2 linked regions of the Methylosinus trichosporium OB3b genome follow. The protein of the gene in region 2 interacts with the protein of the main gene of each other region in a pairwise test. Links are inferred from orthologs where the notes say so. Each region holds a gene or a part of one and is shown on either strand. Other genes may lie near its edges. The genes, in order: CQW49_RS01670 and CQW49_RS04885.

The links.
Region 1: the proteins of CQW49_RS04885 (region 2) and CQW49_RS01670 interact in binary tests that used the Escherichia coli proteins (3 or more experiments, as listed by UniProt). The link is inferred for Methylosinus trichosporium OB3b from one-to-one orthologs.

The regions. Positions count from the first base shown.
Region 1 is NZ_CP023737.1:338,078-344,789, forward strand. What follows is about bases 598-3,459. They hold CQW49_RS01670 (two-component system sensor histidine kinase NtrB), read right to left. Parts: upstream 2,713-3,459; coding sequence 1,483-2,712; downstream 598-1,482. Other genes in these bases: ntrC (nitrogen regulation protein NR(I)), read right to left, coding at 598-1,457; dusB (tRNA dihydrouridine synthase DusB), read right to left, coding at 2,774-3,459. Outside these bases: more of ntrC, read right to left, coding at 1-597; more of dusB, read right to left, coding at 3,460-3,769; CQW49_RS01680 (bifunctional 2-C-methyl-D-erythritol 4-phosphate cytidylyltransferase/2-C-methyl-D-erythritol 2,4-cyclodiphosphate synthase), read left to right, coding at 3,928-5,133; CQW49_RS01685 (methyl-accepting chemotaxis protein), read left to right, coding at 5,258-6,712.
Region 2 is NZ_CP023737.1:1,004,319-1,021,429, forward strand. The notes cover bases 6,996-9,766. They hold CQW49_RS04885 (P-II family nitrogen regulator), read left to right. Parts: upstream 6,996-8,097; coding sequence 8,098-8,436; downstream 8,437-9,766. Other genes in these bases: CQW49_RS04880 (acyl-CoA thioesterase), read left to right, coding at 6,996-7,785; CQW49_RS04890 (ammonium transporter), read left to right, coding at 8,468-9,766. Also shown: CQW49_RS04840 (hypothetical protein), read left to right, coding at 1-636; lnt (apolipoprotein N-acyltransferase), read left to right, coding at 723-2,381; CQW49_RS04850 (helix-turn-helix domain-containing protein), read left to right, coding at 2,513-2,950; metK (methionine adenosyltransferase), read left to right, coding at 3,072-4,268; tRNA (guanosine(46)-N7)-methyltransferase TrmB, read left to right, coding at 4,265-4,993; CQW49_RS04865 (thioredoxin family protein), read left to right, coding at 5,051-5,941; CQW49_RS04870 (LON peptidase substrate-binding domain-containing protein), read left to right, coding at 5,975-6,643; CQW49_RS04875 (Trm112 family protein), read left to right, coding at 6,683-6,913; more of CQW49_RS04880, read left to right, coding at 6,910-6,995; more of CQW49_RS04890, read left to right, coding at 9,767-9,970; CQW49_RS04895 (Crp/Fnr family transcriptional regulator), read right to left, coding at 10,134-10,823; CQW49_RS04900 (PHA/PHB synthase family protein), read right to left, coding at 11,079-12,911; CQW49_RS04905 (sialidase family protein), read right to left, coding at 13,093-14,376; CQW49_RS04910 (redoxin domain-containing protein), read right to left, coding at 14,444-15,277; CQW49_RS25015 (sialidase family protein), read right to left, coding at 15,274-16,638; CQW49_RS04915 (sialidase family protein), read right to left, coding at 16,711-17,111. UniProt on the Escherichia coli protein: Involved in the regulation of nitrogen metabolism. Regulates the activity of its targets by protein-protein interaction in response to the nitrogen status of the cell.

The sequences.
Region 1 (6,712 bases), 670 kb from region 2 along the record:
ATCAGCCGGATGTCGAGGTCGTTGACCTTCTTGCGCAGCGTGTTGCGGTTGAGGCCGAGCAGCTCGGCGGCCTTGATCTGATTGCCGCGCGTCGCCGCCAGCGCCGCCGAGATCAGCGGCACCTCGATCTCCCGGATCACCCGATGATAGAGCCCGGGCGGCGGCAGGCGCTCGCCATGGTCGCGGAACAGCTTGGCGAGATGCTGCTCGACCGAGGTCGAGAGCGTCACATCCTTGTCCAGCGGACGCTCGCCGCCGGCGCTCGCGGCCGCGCGATCGCCCGGCGAGGCCTGGCGCATCTCGTGCTCGAGCTCGAGCTCCACCACCGCCTCGGTGATCACCTCCTGCGGATGCAGAGCGGCGAGCCGGCGGATCAGATTCTCGAGCTCGCGAATATTGCCGGGCCAGCGGTAGCGCTTCATCCGGTCGAGCGCCGCCTGCTCGATATATTTCTGCGGCAGCCCCTCGCTCGCCGCGACCTTGAAGAAATGATGCACGAGGTCGGGAACATCCTCGGTGCGCTCGCGCAAGGGCGGCAGGCGCAACGGCACCACGTTGAGACGGAAATAGAGGTCCTCGCGGAAGAGGCCCTGCTGGATCAGCGCGCGCAGATCCTTGTTGGTGGCGGCGATGATGCGGACATTGGTCTTGATCGGCGTGCGGCCGCCGACGGTCGTATATTCGCCCTGCTGCAGCACGCGCAAAAGCCGCGTCTGCGCCTCCATCGGCATGTCGCCGATCTCGTCGAGGAACAGAGTGCCGCCCTCGGCCTGCTCGAAACGGCCGATCGAGCGCTGATTGGCGCCCGTGAACGACCCCTTCTCGTGGCCGAACAATTCGCTCTCGATCAGGTCGCGCGGGATCGCCGCCATGTTGATGGCGACGAACGGGCCCTTCTTGCGCTTGCCGTAATCATGCAGAGCGCGGGCCACCAGCTCCTTGCCGGTGCCGGATTCGCCGTTGATCATCACGGTGAGATCGGTCTGCATCAGTCGCGCCAGCGAGCGATAGATCTCCTGCATGGCGGGCGAGCGGCCGACCAGCGGCATGCCCTCCATCTCGTCCGGCCCGTCGATCTCGCCCTTCTTGCGCGGCTCGGCCATAGCGCGGCCGACGATGCCGACGAGCTCCTTCAGATCGAAGGGTTTCGGCAGATAATCATAGGCGCCGCGCTCGGAGGCGCGGATCGCGGTCATGAAGGTGTTCTGCGCGCTCATCACGATGATCGGCAGATCGGGCCGCAGCTTCTTGATGCGCGGCAGAAGCTCGAAGGCGTTCTCGTCGGGCATCACGACATCGGTGACGACGAGGTCGCCCTCCCCCGATTGCACCCAGCGCCAGAGGGTCGCGGCGGTGCCCGTGGTGCGCACCTCGTAGCCGGCGCGCGAAAGCGCCTGCGCTACGACCGTGCGAATCGCGGCGTCGTCGTCGGCGACCAATATCTCGCCGTGCGTCATCGGCATCGTCTCCAGCGGAATGTCATCATGAACGGCGGTCTTGCGGCGACCGCCCCTCCTTCTCGGCGGGACCTTTGCGCGTCCGGCGCTCGTCGTCTTTGCGATGGTCGTCTTTGCGATACATGGGCATGAGGATACGGAAAGTGGTTCGCCTCGGGTGGGATTCGCATTCGACGATGCCGCCGTGGTCATTCACGATCTTGGCGACTAGTGCAAGTCCGAGGCCACTCCCTGACGATTTGGTGGTGACGAACGGGTCGAACAGATGCGCGGCGATGTCCTCCGGCACGCCGCGGCCGTTGTCGCGCACGCAGAACTCGAGCGGCAGCCCGACCGGCCGTCCCTCGCCCATGGTGCGAAGGCTCACGCCCGGCCGAAAGGCCGTCGACAGCTCGATCTCGCCGTCGACCGCGTCGCCGATCGCCTCGGCGGCGTTCTTCACCAGATTGAGGAACACCTGAATCAGCTGATCGCGGTTGGCCGCCACCGGCGGGAGCGAGGGATCGTAGTTCTCGATGAAGCGAATGTGACGGGCGAAGCCGCTGCGCGCCACGCGCTTCACATGGTCGAGAACGATGTGGATATTGACCTTGTCGCGCTCCGGCGGGCGCTGGTCGGAGAACACCTCCATCCGATCGACGAGCCGCACGATGCGGTCGGTCTCGTCGCAGATGAGCCGCGTCAGCGCCCGATCCTCGTCGCCGACCGAGCTCTCCAGCAATTGCGCCGCGCCCCTGATGCCGGAGAGCGGGTTCTTGATCTCATGCGCGAGCATGGAGGCGAGCCCCGAAACCGACCGCGCCGCCCCCCTATGGGTCAGCTGCCTGTCTATTTTATCGGCAATGGTGCGTTCTTGCAGCACCACCAGCACGCCGCCGTCGCTGTCCGGCAGCGGAGCGCAATGCACATCGACGCGGCGGTCGCCGTCGACGCCCGGCCGGCCGAGGTCGATGCGATATTCGTTGATGGCGGCGCCGCGCTCGCGCACCTGCTCGATCAGCGCCACCAGCGGCGAGCCGAAAGCGAGCAGGCGGGCGAGCTCCTGGCCGATCAATATCGGCTTGCCGATCTCGAAGAACGCCTCGGCCGCGGCATTGGCGTCGGCGATCACCCCGTCCCGCCGGATGGCGAGAATAATGCTCGGCAAGGCTTCGAGGATGCAGGAGCGATTGTCCTCGGAAATCACTCTGAGGCGCGCCCCGAGCGGAGGCGGAAGAGCGCCCCGGCGTTTGTGCGGATTGGATTCGGCCGTCATGTCGTCCCCTCGCACTCCTCAACGCAGACACGGGCGCCGGTCCGGCGCACGAATGGATAGATCAGCCCGCCAGCGCCGCCTCGCGCGGCGCCTCCGCCGTGAACAGCCGCGCGAGCAGGCGCTTGGCCTCCTCGGCGGTCGTCGTGCAGACGAGCGCCTGCCGCAGCGCCCGCCGCTCGCCGCCCTCCGGCGCGTGATCGGCATAGGCTGCGAGATGCTTGCGCGCGTGACGCAGCCCAGCGGCTTCGCCCATCAGACCGAGCAAGCCGTCGAGATGCTCGAGCGCCGCCTCGAGCCGCGCCGCGCGGCTGAGCGCCGGCCTGCGGTGGCCGGAAGCCAGAAAATGCGCGACCTCGCCGACGAGCCAGGGCCGGCCGAGCGCCGCCCGGCCGATCATCACCGCATCGGCGCCGGACCTCTCCAGCATCACTGCGGCGTCTTCAGGGCTCGCACAGTCGCCATTGGCGACGAGCGGAATGCGCAGCGCCCGCCGCACCTCGGCGATAGCGCTCCAATCCGCCCTGCCCTCATAAAATTGCGCGCGCGTGCGTCCGTGCACCGTGACCATCGCTGCGCCCTCGCTCTCGACGAGGCGCGCCAGCTCGGCCGCATTGCGCGAGGCGTCGTCCCAGCCGAGCCGCATCTTGACGCTGACCGGAACCGTCACCGCGCCGACCGCGGCGCGCACCAGCGACGCGGCGAGCGCCGGATCGCGCATCAGCGCCGCGCCGGCGAGGCCGCCGGTCACCCTTTTGCACGGACACCCCATGTTGATGTCGATGAGCTTCGCCCCCGCCGCCTCGGCGCGCCGCGCCGTCTCGGCGATCGATGCGGGATCGCGCGCCGCGATCTGGACGATATGAGCGTCGAGCCCGGCGCCGTCGAGACGCTGGCGGGCCTCGAGATCGCCGCGTGCCAGCGCGCTCGCGCCGACCATCTCGCCGACCGCCGCCGCGGCGCCGAAGCGCAGCGCGATGCGACGCATGGCGGAGTCCGTCACGCCGGCCATCGGCGCGAGCAGAGCGCGCCCGGGAAGATGAAGCGAACCGATGCGCAAAGGCGTGGCTCCCAGGGTCTCGCCTATAATTTCATCAGTTTTCATCATGCCTACACTATATGCACAGCCTTACGTACGCAATGAGTACATCCCCCGAAAATCGCTCTTTGCGTTAGCGAAAATTGACGCGAAAGCCAAAACGCGAGAGAGGAACGGCCATGAGCGTCTCCTCCCCCATCGCAATTCTGACCGTCGCCGGCGGCCGCGGCTCCCGGGCCGGCGACGGCCTTCCAAAACAATATCGTGCGCTTTTCGGCAAGAGCATTCTGACGCGCACGCTGGAGGCGCTGCACGCGGCCGCGCCAGAGGCGGCGCTGCAGGTGGTGATTCACCCCGACGACGACGCGCTCTATGCGGACGCCGTCGCGCTTCTGGCGCCCGGCGCAAAGGCGCGGCTGCTTCCGCCCGCGCTCGGCGGCGCGAGCCGGCGGGAGAGCGCGCGCAACGGGCTCGAGGCGCTGGCCTCGCTCGCCGAAGCGCCCGAGATCGTGCTGATCCATGACGCGGCCCGGCCCTTTGTCGACGCCGGCCTCGTCGCCCGCGCCATCGACGCCGCGCGCGCCCATGGCGCCGCCGTTCCCGGCCTGCCGCTCACCGACACGGTAAAGCAGGTCGACGGCGCAGGAGTGGTCGTTGCGACGCCGGATCGCGCCGCGCTGCGCTGCGTCCAGACGCCGCAATCCTTCGCCTTTCCGCTGATCCTCTCCGCCCATCGCGCCGCCAGCGCCGGGGCGGAGCTCACCGACGACGGCATGGTCGCCGAAGCGGCGGGGCACAAAGTGCACGTGTTCGCCGGCGATCCGGCCAATTTCAAGCTCACGACTGCGGAGGACTTCTTGCGCGCGCAGAGGCAAGTGCTCGGCGATCTCTCCGACATCCGCACCGGCCAGGGCTATGACGTCCACGCTTTCGGCCCCGGAGACAAGGTCTGGCTCGGGGGCGTTCCAGTGCCTTATTCCCGAGGCCTCGCCGGCCATTCGGACGCCGATGTGCTCGCTCACGCGATCACCGACGCTCTGCTCGGCGCGCTCGCCGATGGCGACATCGGCAAGCATTTTCCACCCTCCGACCCGCAATGGAAGGGCGCCGCCTCGTCCATCTTCCTCGCCTATGCGGCGAAGCGCGTGCGTGAGCGCGGCGGGATCATCGCCCATGTCGACGCCACCATCGTCTGCGAGGCGCCCAAGATCGGCCCACATCGCGATGCGATCCGCGAGAGCCTCGCCAAGATCATGGAGGTGGATGTCTCCCGCGTCGCGGTGAAGGCGACGACGACGGAGCGCCTCGGCTTCACCGGCCGCCAGGAGGGCATGGCGGCGCTGGCGCTGGCGACGGTGCGATTGCCGGAGCGGCCTCCGATGTGAGAACATCCGGGTCCGACATCAAATTGTCACATAAAAAGAAGGGTCTAAGTGCTCCTGGCTTAGCTTTTTGGAAAGGTGCGGCGGGGCATTGGTCGAGCGTCCTCTCAAAGCGGCTTTCGACCCGATGAAATCCAGCCTCACGCGCAAACTCGGCGGCGTAGTCGCGCTGCTCGGCGCTCTCGCTCTTTGCCTCTCCTTTTTCATCGTTTTGCAGTCGCGCCTCCACTCTCGACAAACAGAGGAGATAGAGGCGGCCTATGACTTCGCCTCTATGGCGCGAGGCCTCGTGCAGGCGACCCAGCACGCGGCGATCGCGGCGAATGCGGTTTTTTCGGCGGACGAAAAGAACGAGTTCGGGCGCAAACTCGATACACTGCGACAGGCGCTGACTCGCTTGCACGAGGCGAGCGACGCGCTCCTGTCGCGCGCCGACCATCGCCTGACGGAGAGTCAGAGGACGCAGCTCGCGCTCGCGGTCCGAGAATTCATCGCCTATCAGAACGAAACCATCGAGCTCGGCCTCAGTGTCTCGCCGAAAGCGGCGCTGCTTCAGGCCAATGACGAAGCGACGGTCGCCAATCGCGAGCGGATGATCGCCGATATGGACGCTTTCGCGCGCGTGACGCTGGAGCGCCTCGCCGCCAACCGCCGGGCGCAAGAAGCCGAGCGAAGCCTCGGCGAAACGCTGACGCTCGTTGTTCCGGCGGCCGCAGTGGTCATCGCGCTGGGAGTCGCGTTTTGGATCGTCGCGACGCAGATTCAAGGCCCGCTCGCGACGATCGCCCTGGCAATGAAGCGGGCGTCCGAGCAAGACTTCGGCGCGGACATTCCATTTGTCGAGAGGCGCGACGAGATCGGCGACATGGCGAGGGCGCTGCGCGCCTTCGAGGCGGCGGAGCAGGAGAAGCGCCGTCTCGAGGCGGACGCAGAGACGCAACGCCGTCTCGCGGCCGAGCTGCATGAAGCGAGCGAATTGGAGCGCCGCCGCACGGCGGACGAACAGGCCAAGGTCGTCGCCTCGCTCGCGCGCGGGCTCGAGCGGCTCTCATACGGCGACTTCACCATCCGGCTCGCAACGCCTTTCGCCCGCGATTACGAGCCGCTGCGGGCGGATTTCAACACCGCCGTCGAAAGATTGGGACAGGCCATGACGGCGGTCGCGAAGAACTCCCGAGCGGTGCTCGACGGCACACAGGAAGCGGGTCGGGTGGCCGATCATCTCGCCGAGCGCAGTGAAAGACAGGCGGTAGACCTCGAGAGGGCGACGGCCGATCTCGATCGATCGACGGACGCGATCAGGCGCACCGCGCAAACGACTGCAAAGGCGCGCGATCTCGTGACGCGCGCCAGCGGGGGCGCGCGGGAGGGCGGCGAAGTCCTGCGGGAGACGATCACGGCGATGAGCGCGATCGAGGCCTCGTCCGGAGAAATCGGTCAGATCGTCGGCCTCATCGACGACATCGCCTTTCAGACCAACCTTCTCGCTCTCAACGCCGGGGTCGAGGCGGCGCGCAGCGGCGAGGCGGGCCGCGGCTTCGCGGTTGTCGCCTCGGAAGTGCGCGCGCTCGCCCAGCGCGCG
Region 2 (17,111 bases):
GCCACGCCGCCGGCGGGCTGGGCCCAGAACAAATTCACCTATGGGGCGGCGACGCCGATCGGCTCCGCGTCGCCGGCAGTCTATGCGATCTCGAACCAGATTGTTCTGAGGACGCCTTCGACGCCGTCCATACCGCTTCCGACGGTCCCGCCGCCGCCTGTCGGCGTGACGCTGATCTCGCTTTCCCGTTCGTCGGCCATGATCAAGGAAAACCTGCCGGACGCGGTTCAGATCACCGCCAGCGACTGCATCTTGTCCTATAATGAGGCCCACAACCTCTGCCCTAATCTCTACACACTGGCGAGACCTGCGGCGGCGCTTCCGGGCGGACTGCTTTTCATGATGTTGAAGCCGGTTCGCCGCGGGACGAGCTTCGTTTCGAAATATTTTCTGTATGTCTTCGACCCGAGCGCGGACGGAGTCGCACGCTGGTTGTACATTGAAAGTGGGATCGCCGATTCATCCATGATCCAAATGTTCGTGGACGAATACGAGACCTACTCCTCCAACGACGTCGGCAAGCACGAAGAAATAAAACTGCCGGGCCAGACTTTCCAGGTCGCCGATCCGAACTGGTATCTCTTCGAGCGACAATCTCCCACGATCATGAAAGTCTATCAGATCGCGCCGAAATGAGCGCGTCGTCGCCCGCTCGCGCGAAGCTCTAGGGCGCGGGGCGGGAAGCGGCTAGGATCGCCCTGTCTCGAATCGAGCAGGACTCCATGACGCAGGCTTCGATCACAACGGATGGCGCGGGCGCGCGGCCCGCCCTCACTCTTCCCCAGCGCGTCATCCTCGCCGAGGGCTGGACGCGGCGGGGGATCGCCTTTCTCGCCGGCGCCTGCGGAGCGCTCGCCCTCGCGCCGATCGATTTCGCGCCCGCGATGGCCGTCCCCATGTGCGCCGCCGTCTGGCTGCTCGACGGTGCGGCGGCGGCGCGCGGCGCGGGCGCGCTCTCCTTCGCCCGGGGCTCGATGCTGTCCGCGGCGGCGGCCGGCTGGTGGCTCGGCTTCGGCTATTTCCTCGCCGGCCTCTGGTGGCTCGGCGCCGCGCTGCTGGTGCAGGCCGATCAATTCGCTTGGGCGCTGCCGCTCGCCGTCATCGGCGTGCCGGCCGGCCTCGCCTGCTTCACCGCGCTCGGCTTCGCCCTCGCCCGGCTGCTGTGGACGCCGGGCTCGCTGCGCGTCTTCGCGCTCGCCGCCGGGCTCTCCGCCTCCGAATGGCTGCGCGGCCATGTGATGACCGGCTTCCCCTGGAATGATGTCGGCATGGCGCTGGCGAGCGTCCCCGTGCTCGACCAGACGGCGGCGCTCGTCGGCCTGCACGGGCTCGACATTCTCGCGGTGATCCTGTTCGCCGCGCCCGCCACGCTCGCCGACGGCGGAAGGCGGCGGATGACGCCGGCGATCCTCGTCGCTCTGATCCTCACCGCCGCAATGGGCGTCTACGGGGGCCTGCGCCTCCTGCGCGGCGAGAGCGGCTTCGTCGACGGCGTGACGCTGCGGCTGATGCAGCCCAATCTGCCGCAGGACGCCAAATTCAAGCCGGAGAACGGCGGCGAGATTCTGCGCCGCTATCTCGAGCTCACCGACCGAGCCATAGCCCCGGGCCATTCCGGCGTCGCCGATGTGACGCATGTGATCTGGCCGGAATCGGCCTTTCCCTTCATCCTCTCGCGTGAGCCGCAGGCAATGGCGCGCATCGCCGCGACGCTGCAGAATGCGACGCTGCTGACCGGCGCCGCGCGTGTCGAGGACGCGCCGGGCGGGGCGCGCCGCACGAAAATCTTCAACGCCATTCTCGCCTTGCAGCGCGGCCGCATCGTCGCCGCCTATGACAAGATTCATCTCGTGCCCTTCGGCGAATATCTGCCGCTCGCCGGCCTGCTCGGGCCGCTCGGCGCCACCCATCTCGTGCCCGGAGTCTGGGACGCAGGCGCCGGCCCGCGGCGCCTGCGCGCGCCCGGCCTGCCGCTCGCCGCGCCGCTCGTCTGCTATGAGGCGATCTTCCCCGGCGAGACCGTCGAGCCCGACGGGCCGGAGCGGCCGCAATTTCTGCTCAACGTCACCAATGACGGCTGGTTCGGCGCGACCAGCGGGCCCTATCAGCACTTCGCCCAGGCGCGCCTGCGCGCCATCGAGGAGGGTCTGCCGCTGGTGCGCGCGGCCAATACGGGCGTCTCCGCCATCGTCGATCCATATGGGCGAATTCTCGGCGCTCTGCCACTCGGAGTCGAAGATGTGCTCGACGGCCGTCTGCCCAAGCCGGCGAGCCCGCCTCCCTTTGCCCTCCATCCTTTTCTCTGGACTTCAACGCTTTGGTTCTTCACAATAATTTTTGCGGCTCTGGGGCGTGTTCGCGGGTTTGCGGGTTTGACTTGACGGCTCGAGCGGGTGCTTAATGGCGAACCGTCGGCGCCGCGCGGGCGCCGACGTGACAGGCTGTCGAACCCGATGGTAATTCAATTCTATCCGACCGAAGTCGGTGAGTTGGGCAAGGGAGATCAAACGCAGTGAAGAAGGCGCCCGATCCGATAGACCGGCATGTCGGAAGCCGCGTGCGCATGCAGCGCGTCTTGCTGAAAATGAGCCAGGAGAAGCTCGGCGAAGCGCTGGGGCTGACCTTCCAGCAAGTGCAGAAATACGAGAAGGGCACCAATCGCATCGGCGCGAGCCGGCTTCAGCAGATTTCGAAGACGCTGAACGTCCCGCCGTCCTTCTTCTTCGATGGCGCGCCGTCGGTGGGCGCGCCGGGCGACGGCTTCGCCGAGGAATCCTCGTCGCAATATGTGGTCGAGTTCCTGTCCACGGCCGAGGGGCTGCATCTCAACCGCGCTTTCGCCCGCATCAAGGACCCGAAGGTGCGCAAGCGGGTGATCGATCTCATCTCCACCCTCGCCGACCAGAGCGAGGACGGCGTCCCCGCGGGCGGCGAGGACGCCGCGAAATAGCCGCGCCGGACGGCGCCGGCGTACGGAGCCTCCGATAGAGCGCGACTTGACGAGCGGGCTCGCGCCTGTACTGATCTACCGAACCGCGATGGCCCGAGGACGGTTCCACGCGCAGACGGAGATGGACGTGACGCGACAGAACTATCTTTTCACGAGCGAGTCGGTTTCCGAGGGTCATCCCGACAAGGTTTGCGACCGCATCTCGGACGAGATCGTCGATCTTTTCTTTCGTGAGGGGGCCAAATTCGGCGTCGATCCCTATCTGATCCGCGTCGCGGCCGAGACTCTCTCCACCACCAATCGCGTGGTGATCGCCGGCGAGGTGCGCGGCCCGGCCATTCCCAAGGAGCAGATCGTCGACGTCGCCCGCAAGGCCATTCACGCGATCGGCTATGAGCAGGACGGCTTCCACTGGCAGCACGCCGATGTCGAGGTGCTGCTGCACGCCCAGTCGGCGGACATCGCCCAGGGCGTCGACGCCGCCGGCAACAAGGACGAAGGCGCGGGCGACCAGGGCATCATGTTCGGCTACGCCGTGCGCGAGACGCCGGATCTGATGCCGGCGCCGCTCTATTACGCCCACAAGATTCTCGAGAGCCTCGCCCAGGCGCGCCACTCCGGCAAGGAGAAGGGCCTCGGCCCGGACGCCAAGAGCCAGGTGACGCTGCGCTATGAGAACGGCAAGCCGGTGGAGGCGACGCAGATCGTGCTGTCGCATCAGCACACCGACGAGAGCCTCTCGCCGCAGGATATTCGCAAGCTCGTCGAGCCCTATATCGTCGCGGCGCTGCCGTCCGGCTGGATCACCAAGGAGACGGTCTGGCACGTCAATCCGACCGGCAAGTTCCACATCGGCGGCCCGGACGGCGACGCCGGCCTCACCGGCCGCAAGATCATCGTCGACACTTACGGCGGCGCGGCCCCGCATGGCGGCGGCGCCTTCTCGGGCAAGGATCCGACCAAGGTCGACCGCTCGGCGGCCTATGCGGCCCGCTATCTCGCCAAGAACATCGTCGCCGCCGGCCTCGCCGATCGCGCGACGCTGCAGCTCTCCTATGCGATCGGCGTCGCCGAGCCCCTGTCGATCTATGTCGATCTGCACGGAACCGGTCAGGTCGCGGAGGACAAGCTGGAAGCGGTGCTGCCGCAGATCATGCGGCTGTCGCCGCGCGGCATCAGAGAGCATCTCCAGTTCAATAAGCCGATCTACGCCCGCACCTCGGCCTATGGCCATTTCGGCCGGACGCCGGACGCGGAGGGCGGCTTCTCCTGGGAGAAGACCGACCTCGCCGACGCGCTGAAGGCGCATTTCTCCTGAGCGGAGACAAGACGCAGGGGCGGAGCGGGGCGGCGGCGGGCGAGGATTTCACGCCTCGCCGCCTCTATGGGCGCAGCAAGGGCAAGGCGCTGCGGCCCGGCCAGGCCCGCCTCATCGACGAGCTGCTGCCGAAGCTGCTGCTCGATCTCAGCGCGCCCGCGCCGCATGACGCGCGGGCGCTGTTCGATTCGCGAGTGCGCGAGACGCGTCTCGAGATCGGCTTCGGCGGCGGCGAGCATCTGATCGCGACCGCGGCGCGCAACCCGGACGTCGGCTTCATCGGCTGCGAGCCCTTCGTCAACGGCATGGCCCGCCTGCTCGCGCGCATCGCCGCGGAGGGCCTCGGCAATATTCGCCTGCGCCAGGGCGACGCCATCGAGGTCGTCGACTGGCTGCCGGACGCCAGCCTCGCGCGCGTCTATCTGTTCTATCCCGATCCCTGGCCGAAGCGGCGCCACCGCAAGCGCCGCCTCGTCTCGCCGGACAATCTCGCCAAGCTCGCCCGCGTCATGACGCCGGGCGCGCAATTGCGCTTTGCGACCGACATAGACGATTATGCCGGCTGGACGCTGGCGCGCCTCGCCGCCTCGCCCGATTTCGACTGGCGCGCGCAGTCGGCGCAGGACTGGCTCTCGCCCTGGGACGGTTGGACGCAGACGAAATACGAGGCGAAAGCGATGGCGGCCGGCCGCAAACCGGTCTATCTGACATTCGCGAGGCGTTGAGGACGCGGGATGTTCCAAAGGCGTCGATGACGCCGTCTCGGCGGGAGATTCGCTACAATGGCGACGGAAGCATTCGGCGCGGGCGATGGCGCGCAAGAGACGACGACGGCGGGATTTCGCGCCGATGTGATGGAAGCTTCGTTGCGCCAGCCCGTGCTGGTCGACTTCTGGGCTCCGTGGTGCGGCCCTTGCAAGCAGCTCGCGCCGGCGCTCGAACGCGCCGTCAAGGCGGCCGGCGGCAAGGTGAAGCTCGTCAAGATGAACATCGACGACCATCCGGAGATCGCCGGCCAGCTCGGGATCAAATCGATCCCCGCCGTGATCGCCTTCGTGCGCGGCCGACCCGCCGACGGCTTCGTCGGCGCCCTGCCCGAGACTCAGCTGCGCGGCTTCGTCGAGCGGCTCGTCGGCCCGCTCGAGGACGAGGGCGCTGACGCTTTCCTCGTCGCCGAGGCGCTGATCGGCGAAGGCGATCTCGCCGGCGCCGAAGCCATTCTGACCGATCTCGTCTCGCGCGACCCGCCGCTGCCGAAAGCCGTGGCGGAGCTCGCCCGGCTGCTCGTCGAGCAGGATCGCCTCGCCGAGGCGCAGGCGTTGCTCGAGGGGCTTGCGGCCGAGCTCGCCGGAGACGCCGGCGTCGCGGCCGCGGCGGCGACGCTCGAGAATGCGCTGCGCGCCTCCGAGCTCGACGAGGTCGACGAATTGCAAAGGCGCATCGCCTTCGATCCCGATGATCTGCAAGCGCGCTTCGATCTCGCTCTGGCGCTCAACGCCAAGGGCAAGCGCGATGACGCCGCGACGGCGCTCCTTGACATCATCCGCAAGGACCGTAGTTGGAGCGACGATGGGGCGAGGAAGCAGCTCATCCAATTCTTCGACGCCTGGGGTCCGCTCGATAAGGCGACCATCGGCGCCAGACGACGCCTGTCGTCGCTATTGTTCTCCTGAGAGAGGAGTGGCGTCGATCGCTGCGCGGCCCAAATGAGCGTCAACCGTCCCTACAAAGATGCGAACGGACTGCCGGAAGTGCTTCCGGTGTTTCCGCTGACGCGCGCGCTGCTGCTGCCGCGCGGCGAGCTGCCGCTCAATATTTTCGAGCCGCGCTATCTCGCCATGATCGACGACGCCATCGCGTCGCAGCGCGTGATCGGCATGATTCAGCCTCTGTCCGGCGAGGATGAGCGCGAGGCGGCGCCGGCGCTGCACCGGACCGGCTGCGCCGGCCGCATCACCCGCTTCCTCGAGACGGGCGATGGCCGCTATATGATCTCGCTCACGGGAATCGCCCGTTTCGACATCATGGAGGAGCTGCCGTCGACGCTCCCCTATCGCAAATGCCGCGTCAGCTACGAGCGCTTCCTCTTCGATCTCGAGCCGGGCGCCGGCGAGGAGGACGTCGACCGTTCCGGTATGATCCGCATGTTGCGCGAATTCGCCGAAGGCTCCAAGCTCGAGGTCGATTGGAGCAGCATAGACGCGGCGCCCAATGAGGCGCTGGTCAATGCGCTGGCGATGATGAGCCCGTTCGGCGCCAATGAGAAGCAAGCGCTGCTCGAGGCGATCGACCTCAAATCGCGTGCGGAGATGCTCGTCGCGCTCGCCGAGCTCGATCTCGCGCAGAACAGCGACGAGCCGCCGCATTTCCACTGACGCGCGCGCCAGCGCTTCGCCATGGCGGGAGGCAGGGCTATGATGGAAGACGCAGACAAGCAAAGCGAGCCCGCCGACGAGGCGCCGGCTCCCGAGGCGACCAAGGTCGATCCGCGCCTCCTCGAGATTCTCGTCTGCCCCTTGACCAAATCGACGCTGGAATATGACGCCGCGCGGCAGGAGCTGATCTCGCGCCCGGCGCGCCTCGCCTATCCGATCCGCGACGGCATTCCGATCATGCTGCCGGAAGAAGCGCGGCGCATCGATTGAGCGCCGCCGCTGAACCGAGCGCCCTGCTCCGGGTCCTTCACCTCGAAGAGATCGGCGAGGATCGCTTTCGCGGCTCCAGCCCCTGGGCGACCGGGCGCGTCTATGGCGGCCAGGCGGTCGGGCAGGCGCTGGTGGCGGCCCAGCGCACGACGCCGCGCGAGCGCGTCGTCCATTCGCTGCACGCCTATTTCATCCTCGCCGGCGACGCCGCTGCGCCGATCGATTATGCGGTCGAGCGCGTGCGCGACGGGGCGAGCTTCACGACGCGGCGCGTCGTCGCCAGCCAGCACGGCCGCGCCATTTTTTCGATGGAGGCCTCGTTCCAGATCGTCGAGCCGGGTTTCGAGCACGCATTTCCGGCCCCGAACGCGCCGCCGCCCGAGAGCCTGCCGACGACGAGCGCGCTCGCCGAGCGCTTCGCCTCCTTCCTGCCGCCCATGGCCGCCGAATGCATCGCTCGAACGTCGGCGCTCGACATCCGCTTTTCCGATCCGAGCGCCTATTTTTCGCACACACCCCAGACGCCTGCTCAACAATTCATCTGGTTCCGCGTGATCGGCGCCCTGCCCGACGACGACGCGACCCATCGCGGCGTGCTCGCCTATCTCTCCGACATGACCTTGCTCAACACCGCGCTGGTCATTCACGGCCGCTCCATCTTCGATCGCGATCTGCAGGTGGCGAGCCTCGATCACGCCGTATGGTTCCATCGGCCGTTCCGCGCGGACCAATGGCTGCTCTATGCGCAGGACAGCCCGACGGCCGCCGGCGCGCGGGCGTTGACGCGCGGGCTCGTCTACACATTGGACGGACGGCTCGTCGCCTCGGTCGCGCAGGAAGGTCTCATCCGCGAGCGTCCGCCGCGAGGGTGAGCCCGCATCTGCTTATGTGATAGGCGCCAGCTGCATGATTTCAGGCGCCGCTCGACCGTCTCACCGCTCTCGCGCATCGGCGAATGGCGGGCACGACGTCTCGCAGACGGAATGATCTTCCACCGACCTCGTTGTTTTCCGGCCGGGACCGTGCGACTCCCGGCGTCGGCGGCGCCTTATTACCTCTGGCACGCCATTTGAAGGCCATGGCCGTGAGCACGACGGTGCTCGTCTTGGCCATTGCCGCACCGACGCCGTCGCTCTCGACGCGTCGGCGCACGCCATGCAGGTCGAAAAAACAAGGATAGGCAGATGAAAATCGTGACAGCGATCATCAAGCCCTTCAAGCTCGATGAGGTCCGCGACGCGTTGACGAATATCGGCGTGCACGGCCTCACCGTGACGGAAGTCAAGGGATATGGACGGCAGAAAGGGCATACCGAGATCTACCGCGGCGCCGAATACGCCGTGAGCTTCTTGCCGAAGCTGAAAATCGAGGTGGCGGTGACCTCGGAGCTCGTCGCCAAGGCGATCGAGGCGATCACGACCGCGGCGCATACCGGCCAGATCGGCGACGGCAAGATTTTCGTTCTTCCGCTCGAGCAGACGATCCGCATCCGCACCGGCGAGCGCGACGCCGACGCGCTCTGACACTCTCCCGAAAAATCACCAGGAGTTCCCAATGAGACTTCGTTTGCCTCGAGGCCTGTCTGCGGCTTCGATACTCATGGGCGTCGCGATCGCCGCAGTCGCCGCCGAACCCGCCTTCGCTGGCAACGATCCGACGCCCAAGCCCGGCGACACGGCTTGGATGCTCACCTCCACCCTGCTCGTGCTGATGATGTCGATCCCCGGGCTCGCGCTGTTCTATGGCGGCCTCGTGCGCTCGAAGAACGCGCTGTCGGTGCTGACGCAAACCTTCGCGATCGTTTCGCTCGTCGGCGTCCTGTGGACGCTCTACGGCTATTCGCTGGCCTTCGGCGACGGCGGCCCGCTCAACAATTACATCGGCGGCTTCAACAAGCTGTTCCTGAAGGGCGTCGACGTCTCGTCCAATGTGCCGACCTTCACGCCGGGCGTCGTCATTCCGGAATACGCCTATATGGTGTTCCAGATGACCTTCGCGATGATCACGCCGGCGCTGATCATCGGCGCTTTCGCCGAGCGCATCAAATTCTCGGCGGCCTTCGTGTTCGTCATCCTCTGGGTGACCATCATCTACTTCCCGGTCGCGCATTGGGTGTGGGGCGTCGCCGATCCGAACGCGCTGGTCGACGCGGCCACCAAGCTCGCCGCGGCGGGCACGGAAGAGGCGAAAGCCGCGGCTCAGGGCGATATCGACACGATCCTGGCCTCCGTCGGCTGGATCGCCGGCGGCCTCGCGCCCTGGATGCATGGCACGGGCGCGCTGGACTTCGCCGGCGGCACAGTCGTCCACATCAACGCCGGCATCGCCGGCTTCGTCGGCGCGCTGATCATCGGCAAGCGCATCGGCTATGGCAAGGAGGCGCTGCCGCCCCACTCGCTGACGCTGTCCATGATCGGCGCCTCGCTGCTGTGGGTCGGCTGGTTCGGCTTCAACGCCGGCTCCAACCTCGAGTGCAACGGCACGACGGCGCTCGCCTTCGTCAACACCATGGTGGCGACCGCTGCGGCGGGTCTCTCCTGGCTGCTGACCGAATGGGCGCTGAAGGGCAAGCCCTCGCTGCTCGGCCTGATCTCGGGCGCGGTCGCCGGCCTCGTCGCGGTGACCCCGGCCTCCGGCTTCGCCGGCCCGATGGGCTCCATCGTCCTCGGCCTCCTCGTCTCGCCGCTCAGCCTGTTCTTCGTCTCCAAGGTGAAGAACTTCTTCGGCTATGACGACTCGCTCGACGTGTTCGGCGTCCACGCCATCGGCGGCATCACCGGCGCTCTCGCGACCGGCATTCTGGTGAGCCCCGATCTCGGCGGCACCGGCGTCGTCGACTACACCAATATCGGCGAGAACTTCGCGGGCAAATACGACATGGCGCAGCAGATGATCTCGCAGGCGACCGCGGTCGGCGCGACGATCCTCTACTCGGGCATCGGCTCGGCGATCCTCTACAAGCTCGTCGACGTGATCATCGGCCTGCGCGTCGCTCCGGATCAGGAGCGCGAGGGTCTCGACATCGCCGAGCACGGCGAGCGCGCCTACAATTACTGATCGGAAGCCGCCCATCCGCAGCAAGCGAACGGCGCCCACGGGCGCCGTTCTTCGTTTGGGGGACCGGGCCGGGACTGAAAGAGCGAGCCTGAAGGCTCGCGGTCCAGAGCCGGGTTTTGGACCGCGAGCCTTCAGGCTCGCTCTTCGGACGCTCTCCCCCGCGTCACCCCGCCTGCTCGAGACTCTCCGACACGCGCTGCTCGAGCAGGGCTGGACGCAGCAGCACCAGCCCGCCCCTCACCTTCTCGGCGAGGCCCTCCTGCACCATCGCCTGCACCTCTCGATTGACCTGCTCGCGGCGGCAGCCGATGCGGGCGGCGAGATCGTGCTGCAGCGGCGGCGGCGAGATGATCGACTGACCGTCGAAGCCCTTGCGCGGCGCGGCGAGACGCAGCAGCTCCGCATAGAGCCGATGCTTGAGATCGAGCACCGAGCGCTCGAACAGCCGGGCGTTGAGGTCGCGCACGCGCTTGGTGAGCAGGCGCAGCAGCCGCTCACACACCGCCGGTTGCGAGAACACCACATTCTTGAACACCGCCGCCGACATGATGCAGAGCTCGGCGCGCGTCAGCGCGGAAACATTGGCCGAGCGCACGGCGCCGTCGACCGCCGCCATCTCGCCGAAGATCTGCCCCGGCCGCAGATCGGTCAATATGACCTCCTTGCCGGCCGGCGTGCGGATCAGCACGCGCAGCTCGCCCGAGACGATGAAATAAACGTCATTCGAGGGATCGTCATAATCGACGACGAGCTCACGCTCGTCATAGCGGCGAAACACGCATTTGCGCGCGACGCGCTCGGCCTCCTCGGCGTCGAGTCCTTCGAAAAACGGGATGCGCTGCAGCGAGTTCACCGCGGTCCGCCCTTCCTCGCCATGGACCGGGTCCCTTCCCCGGAGAGCGCCGAGAAGCCCATATCGTCCGTCAATTGGTTACGAGAAATAACATTGCCAAAGTTTTTCCGCCGCGTCGAGCGTCAGGCGAATGAAGGCGGGGCGTCGCCGCTTGCCCGCGAATCGCGATCGAGGGCGCGCGTGTCGAGGCCTTAGCGCCGTCGGCGATAATTCCGCGCCTCTATCTTCGATCACCCTCGAACGATCGAGCTTGCCTCACGCCTGATGCACATAGCGGCCCGGCGCCGGATAGAGCGGCGGATAGCCGCGCGCGCCCATAGTCGGCGGCGCGACGCGCTCGTCGCCGCTGCGGGCGGCGAGCCAGGCCGCCCATTCCGGCCACCAGGAGCCTTCGGCGAGACGCGCCGCGGCGAGCCATTTGTCCGGACCCACATAGAAATCGCCGGGGCGGCGCAGCCCGACATGATAAGAGCGTCCGGACCGGCCGGGCTCCGACACCACGCCGGCGTTGTGGCCGCCGCTGGTCAACACGAAGGTGAGCTCGCAATCGGTGAACAAGCTCGCCTTATAGACCGAGCGCCAGGGCGCGATGTGATCGGACGTGGTCCCGACGACGAACATGGGCGCCGAAATATCCTTCAGCGCGACGACCTCCCCCTCCACCGCATAACGCCCCGCGGTGAGCCGGTTCTCGAGGAACAGGCCGCGCAGATATTGTGAATGCATCCGATAGGGCATGCGCGTCTGATCGGCGCTCCAGGCCATGAGATCATTGGGCTTGCGGCGCTCGCCGAGCAGATAATCCTGCACCGCCTTGCCCCAGACGAGATCGTTGGAGCGCAGCGCGGCGAAGGCGCCGGCCATCTGGCGCGTGTCGAGCACGCCCTGATCCCACATCATATCCTCGAGAAAGGCGACCTGCGCCGCATCGACGAACAGCATCAGCTCGCCGGGCTCGCTGAAATCGGTCTGCGCCGCCAGCAGGCTGATCGAGGCGAGCCGCGCGTCGCCGTCGCGGGCCATGGCCGCCGCGGCGATGGAGAGCAGCGTGCCGCCGAGGCAATAGCCGCAGGCGTGGACCTTGCTCCCGGGGCGCACGGCGTCGATCGCCGAAAGCGCCGCCAGCACGCCGGAAACGCGATAATCGTCGAAGGTGAGGTCGCGATCCTCGGGGCCGGGATTGCGCCAGGAGATCATGAAGACGGTGAAGCCCTGCGCCGTGAGATAGCGCACGAGCGAGTTCTGCGGACGCAGGTCCAGCACGTAATATTTCATGATCCAGGCCGGGACGATCAGGATCGGCTCGGCGTGAACCGTCTCGGTCGAGGGCCCATATTGGATGAGCTCGATGAGCTCGTTGCGGAAGATCACCTCGCCCGGCGTCGCGGCGACGTCGACGCCGACCTCGAACTCGCCGTGGCCATTGGGCGCGCGCAACACGAGGCGCAGCAGGTCCTCGGCGAAATTCTCGGCCCCGCGGACGAGATTGGCGCCGCCCTCCTCCCGGGTGCGCTCGACGACGGCCGGATTCGCCCAGGCGATGTTGGAGGGAGAAAAGGCGCCGAGCCATTGCTCGGCCATGAAGCCGACGCGGGCGGCGTCGCTCCGCGTCATGCCGCGCGTCTCCCGCGTCGCGAGGCGCCACCAGTGCTCGGTCGCGAGAAAGCCTTGCTTCCACAGCGAGAAGGGCGGCGCGTCCCAGCCCGGATCGACGAAGCGCCGATCATGCGGCTCGCTCACGAAGGGCCCGGCCTCGGCGCGGCCGGCGAGAGTCTCGGCGGAGAAATAAGCGAGGGCGGCTGCGCTCTGCGCGGCGGCGAGCCCCAATTCGATCTGCCGACCGGGCGCGAGCGCGAGATGCGTCGCAAAGTCGAGCCAGGCGGACATTTGCGCGAGCGGCGAAACGCCCTGGGTGAAGCGCGCCGCAACGGCGCGGGCGGCGCGGTCGAGCGTGTCGAAGGACGGGACCTCGCCGATCGGATAGGCGCGGCGCGGCGGCTCCTCGACGGGAGCCGGCGGATTCGGCGACGCCTCGGCGGCAGGCTCCTGAAGGCGGCCGGCGCGGCCGGCGAAATCGACGACGACCATGAGATCCTCCTGTCGGAGCGGAGCCGCGCCCGCGAGACGTGAGCGCTCGAACGCTACAGGACCCAACGCAGGTGCAAAATGCGTAGATTCGCCGCAGAGGTCGGCGCCGGCGGCTGCCTCCTCCCTCTTCAATTCGACGGACGGCGCGAAGAGCGAGCCTGAAGGCTCGCGGTCCAGCCGCCTATTTGGACGTCGCCCGAACGAGCCTGACGTCGCCCGCCGGGCTGTTCCATACGAGGAGGGCTTCTTCCTCGCGCGCGGCGAGATCGGGCGACCGGCCGGGCCAGGAGCCGACCGGCTCGGCCTTGCCCTGCGCATCGAGACGAACCAGCGCCACCCGCTCGCTCGCATCCTCGCGGCGGTCCTCATAGGCCACCCAAGCGGCGCCGCTCGCGTCGACCGCGAGCTTGACGTCGGCATAGGGAATCCAGGCCGCCGAGAGCAGCGTCACCGGCTCCGAAAAACCCTTCCCCGGCTCAGCGACGGCGTAGAACACGCCGGGCTTGCGGCCCGAGCCCGTATACCATGCGACATGCACGCGCCCCTTGGCGTCGACGCCGAGGCCATGGGTCAGCTCCGGGCAGGCGCCGGCCTTGAAGCGGTCGTCGTGAACCTTGATCGGCGACGACCAGCTCGCGCCGCCATCCGTCGAGGCGGCGGTCAGCACATCGCGCACGGAATCATAGGAGCCTTTGAACAAATTGAGCTTGGCGCGCCAGGAAACATGATAGGCGCCGTCGGGGCCGAGGGCGAGCGCCACATGGCTGCGCTCGGACGCGCCGCGCGCGACGAGCGCGCTCGGCGCAAAGCTGGCGCCGCCGTCGGGCGAGCGGGCAATGCGCAGCTCCACGGCGGGATCGTCCGAGTCGATATAACGCACATCCTTCGGCCGCTGGTCCTCGGGCAGCCGGGCCCGCGCGAAGGCGTCGCGGCTGTCGAGCCATGCGACGAGCGGCGCGCCATCCGGGGCGATGGCGAGATCGGCCATTCCGACGCTGGTCTCGACGCCATCGGCGACCACATCGACGGGAGCAGCGAAGCTGCGCCCGCCGTCCATCGAGCGTGCGAGGCGCAGGATTCCGCGGCCGCTCTCGACGATCTCGGACGCGACGCGCCGCCGATAGAGCGCATAGACCTCGCCTTTGGGACCGACGGCGACCCGAGCCGGGTCGACGGCCGAGGAGAGGATGTCGGCGTCGCCGGCGCTGACGACGACGGGCGCGAGGGCGCCGCCGCCCTGCGCCGGCAGCCGCGCGACCACGGCTTCGGCGGCGGCTCCGGGCCGGACGAAGGCGACGAAAAATTCCTTCGAGCTGCGGTCGAGAGCGATGGACGGGTCCGAACCTCGCGGTGCGACCACGATCGGTTCGGCGACGCGGATCGGCTCGGCGAGGACCGGTCCCGCAGCGCCCGCAAAAAACGCCGCGGCGACCGCCCCGGCGAGGAGAATGCGCGAAGATGACATGCGAGGACGCCCTCTGCTTCGAAGGAGAAGAAACGAGGCCGGACGCCGCCGCGCCCGGAAGATCTCGTTACAGGCTTTGCAGATAGCGGACGAGCGCCGCCAACTCGGACTCTGTGAGGGGCTTGCCGGGGATGGCGCCGCTCATGACGCCTTTCGCATAGCCCTGCACGATCTCGGCGTCGGGCTCCGCAATCGCGCGGGTGAGATAGGTTTCGTCGCGCAGGACGCGGCGGCCGTCGTCCAGCGTCGCCTCCTGGCCGGCGAGGCCCTTCCAGCTCGGCCCGGCGCCCGGCGAGCCGTCGGTCGAGTGGCAGGTGACGCAGCCGCGCTGCTCGGCGAGACGGCGTCCACGCGCGATCAGCGCCTTGGCGTCCGCCTGCGGCTCCGCGGCGCCGGCCGAAACCTGCGCCAGCGCCTGCTCTATGCTCGCCGCATTGTCCGGCTCGGCGGGGTCCATGGGGCCGTTCCAGCGCCGCAGGATCACGCCGTCCCGGCCGATCAGCAGCGTCTCGGGAACGCCGAGGACGCGAAAGCGCTTGGCGAACTTATTGCGCGGGTCGCGCCAGATCGGAAAGCCGAGTCCGATCTTCTTGACGAGACGCGCGACCTTCTCGTCGACCTCGCCCTCGTCAATATTGACGCCGATGATTTCGAGCCCGCGATCGTGGAGGCGCTGATGCAGCGTCTCGAAATCGGGAAGCTCGGTGAGGCAGGGCGCGCACCAGGTCGCCCAGCTGTTGAGCAGAACCACCTTGCCCTGAAGATCGGCGAGGGATGCGGTCTGCTCGCCGCCGAGCAGGCGCGCGGAATAATCCGAGACGGGACGCGCATCCTCGGCGAGCGCCGGCGCGCAGCCGCAAGCGACGAGCGCGACGACCAGGAGCTTCGCGAGCGCTCTCACGAGCCCGGCTCCAGGCGAATGGTGGCGAGCTCGACGCCGCCGCCCTCCTCCTCGCCCTCGGGGCTGAGGCCGCCCCAGACGACCAGCGCCGAATCGCCGAGGACGGCGAGATCGGGGCCGGTTCCGGCCCAGGGCTCGGCGTGAACGACCGCGCCATCGGCGCCGATGCGCGCCAGCTGGATGAGATCGACATCGCCGCGCCGATCCTCGAAGGCCACGAAGGCGTTGTCCTTGGAGTCCAGCGCCAGCTTCACATCGCCATAGGGCAGCCAATCATCGGTGAGCAGCGCCACCGGCTCGGAGAAGCTCTTGCCGTGGTCGGACGACACTGCATAGAAGACGCCCGGCCGCCGGTCGGAGCCGGTGTACCAGGCGGCGTGCAGACGCCCCTTGGAATCGACCGCGAGGCCCGCCGTCACATCGGGGCAGGCGCTGACCTTGAAGCCGTCGTCATGCAGCTTCACCGCGCCCTGCCACGTCGCGCCGCGATCCTGCGAGGCGGCGACGACGATGTCGCGCACCGGATCGGCCGAGCCTTTCACGGCTCCCCAGGCGAGACCTCTCGTGCCGGCGTAGACCGGGCCATCCTTCCCCTGCGCCACCTCGGTGCCGCAGCAGACGCAGACCGGCTCGGTGACGAGCGTGCTCTTCTGGAACGTCAGCCCTCTGTCGTCGGAGCGCGCGACCCGCAGCTGCGAGGAATAGATGTTTTTGGGCGGATGTTTCTTGTTCGCGAGAACATAGGCGATCGATTGGCGCGAATCGAGCCAGGAGGAATAGATCGCCCCGTCCGGCGCGCTGAACAGATTGGTCATGCCGAGCGAGGCGACGGCGCCCTCGACCGCCTCGCCGCCGATCTGCACCGGCGGCTCGAAGCTGCGGCCGCCGTCGCGCGAGCGCGCCATGCGCAGGAACATCCGACCGAGATAGCTGCCCTCCAGAGTAAAATCCGGGTCCTCGTCGCCATATTGCACATAGACGTCGCCCTGCGGGCCGACGGCCACTCGCGCGGGGCTGACCGTATAGGCGCGGACATGATCGCCCGGCCGGCTCGCTGCGACCGGCGCGCCGAAGCGACGGCCCCCATCGTCCGAGCGCGCGACGAGGACGCCGAGCGAAGCGTCGCTCTTCCTCTTCTCCCGGCCCTCGCCGGTCTTCGGAGCCTGCGCGTCTTTCTGGGCCCAGGCGAGATAGACGGCGCCGTTGCGCGGGTCGACCGCGACCGTCGCGCCATGCCCGCCTTTGGCGCTCAGCGTGACCGGCTCGGAGCGCGCCAGCTTCGGCGCGTTTTGCGCGCCGACCCCGGCCGGCGCCGCGATCGCCACGATCGCGGCGAGCGCGATGGATTTGACAAAGGTCATGACAATCGTCCCGAGAAGAAGAGAGAGGCGACGGGCGATGCGCTCACCCGTCTCCGATCGATCGCGAACGGCTCAGGATCGCGAGCCGGAGGCCTTCGGCTCGGGCGCCGGAGGATGGGCGATGCGTATCTCGATGCCGGCGCTCTTCTTCTCCTCGCCTTCCGGCGCGAGCGCGCCCGAAGCGACGACGACCGCGTCGCCCAGCGCCGCCAGATCGGGAATCGTGCCGGGCCAGGGCTCCGCGAAAGCGAGGCTTCCGTCGGCGCCGATGCGCGCGAGACGGACGAGATCGACATCGCCGCGCCGATCCTCGAACGCGACCCAGGCGTTGTCTTTCGAGTCGAGAGCGAGCTTCACATCGGCATAGGGCAGCCAATCGTCGGTCAGCAGCGCGATCGGCTCGGAGAAGCTGCGGCCTTCGTCCGAGGAGACCGCGTAGAACACGCCGGGATGCCGCTCCGAGCCGGTGTACC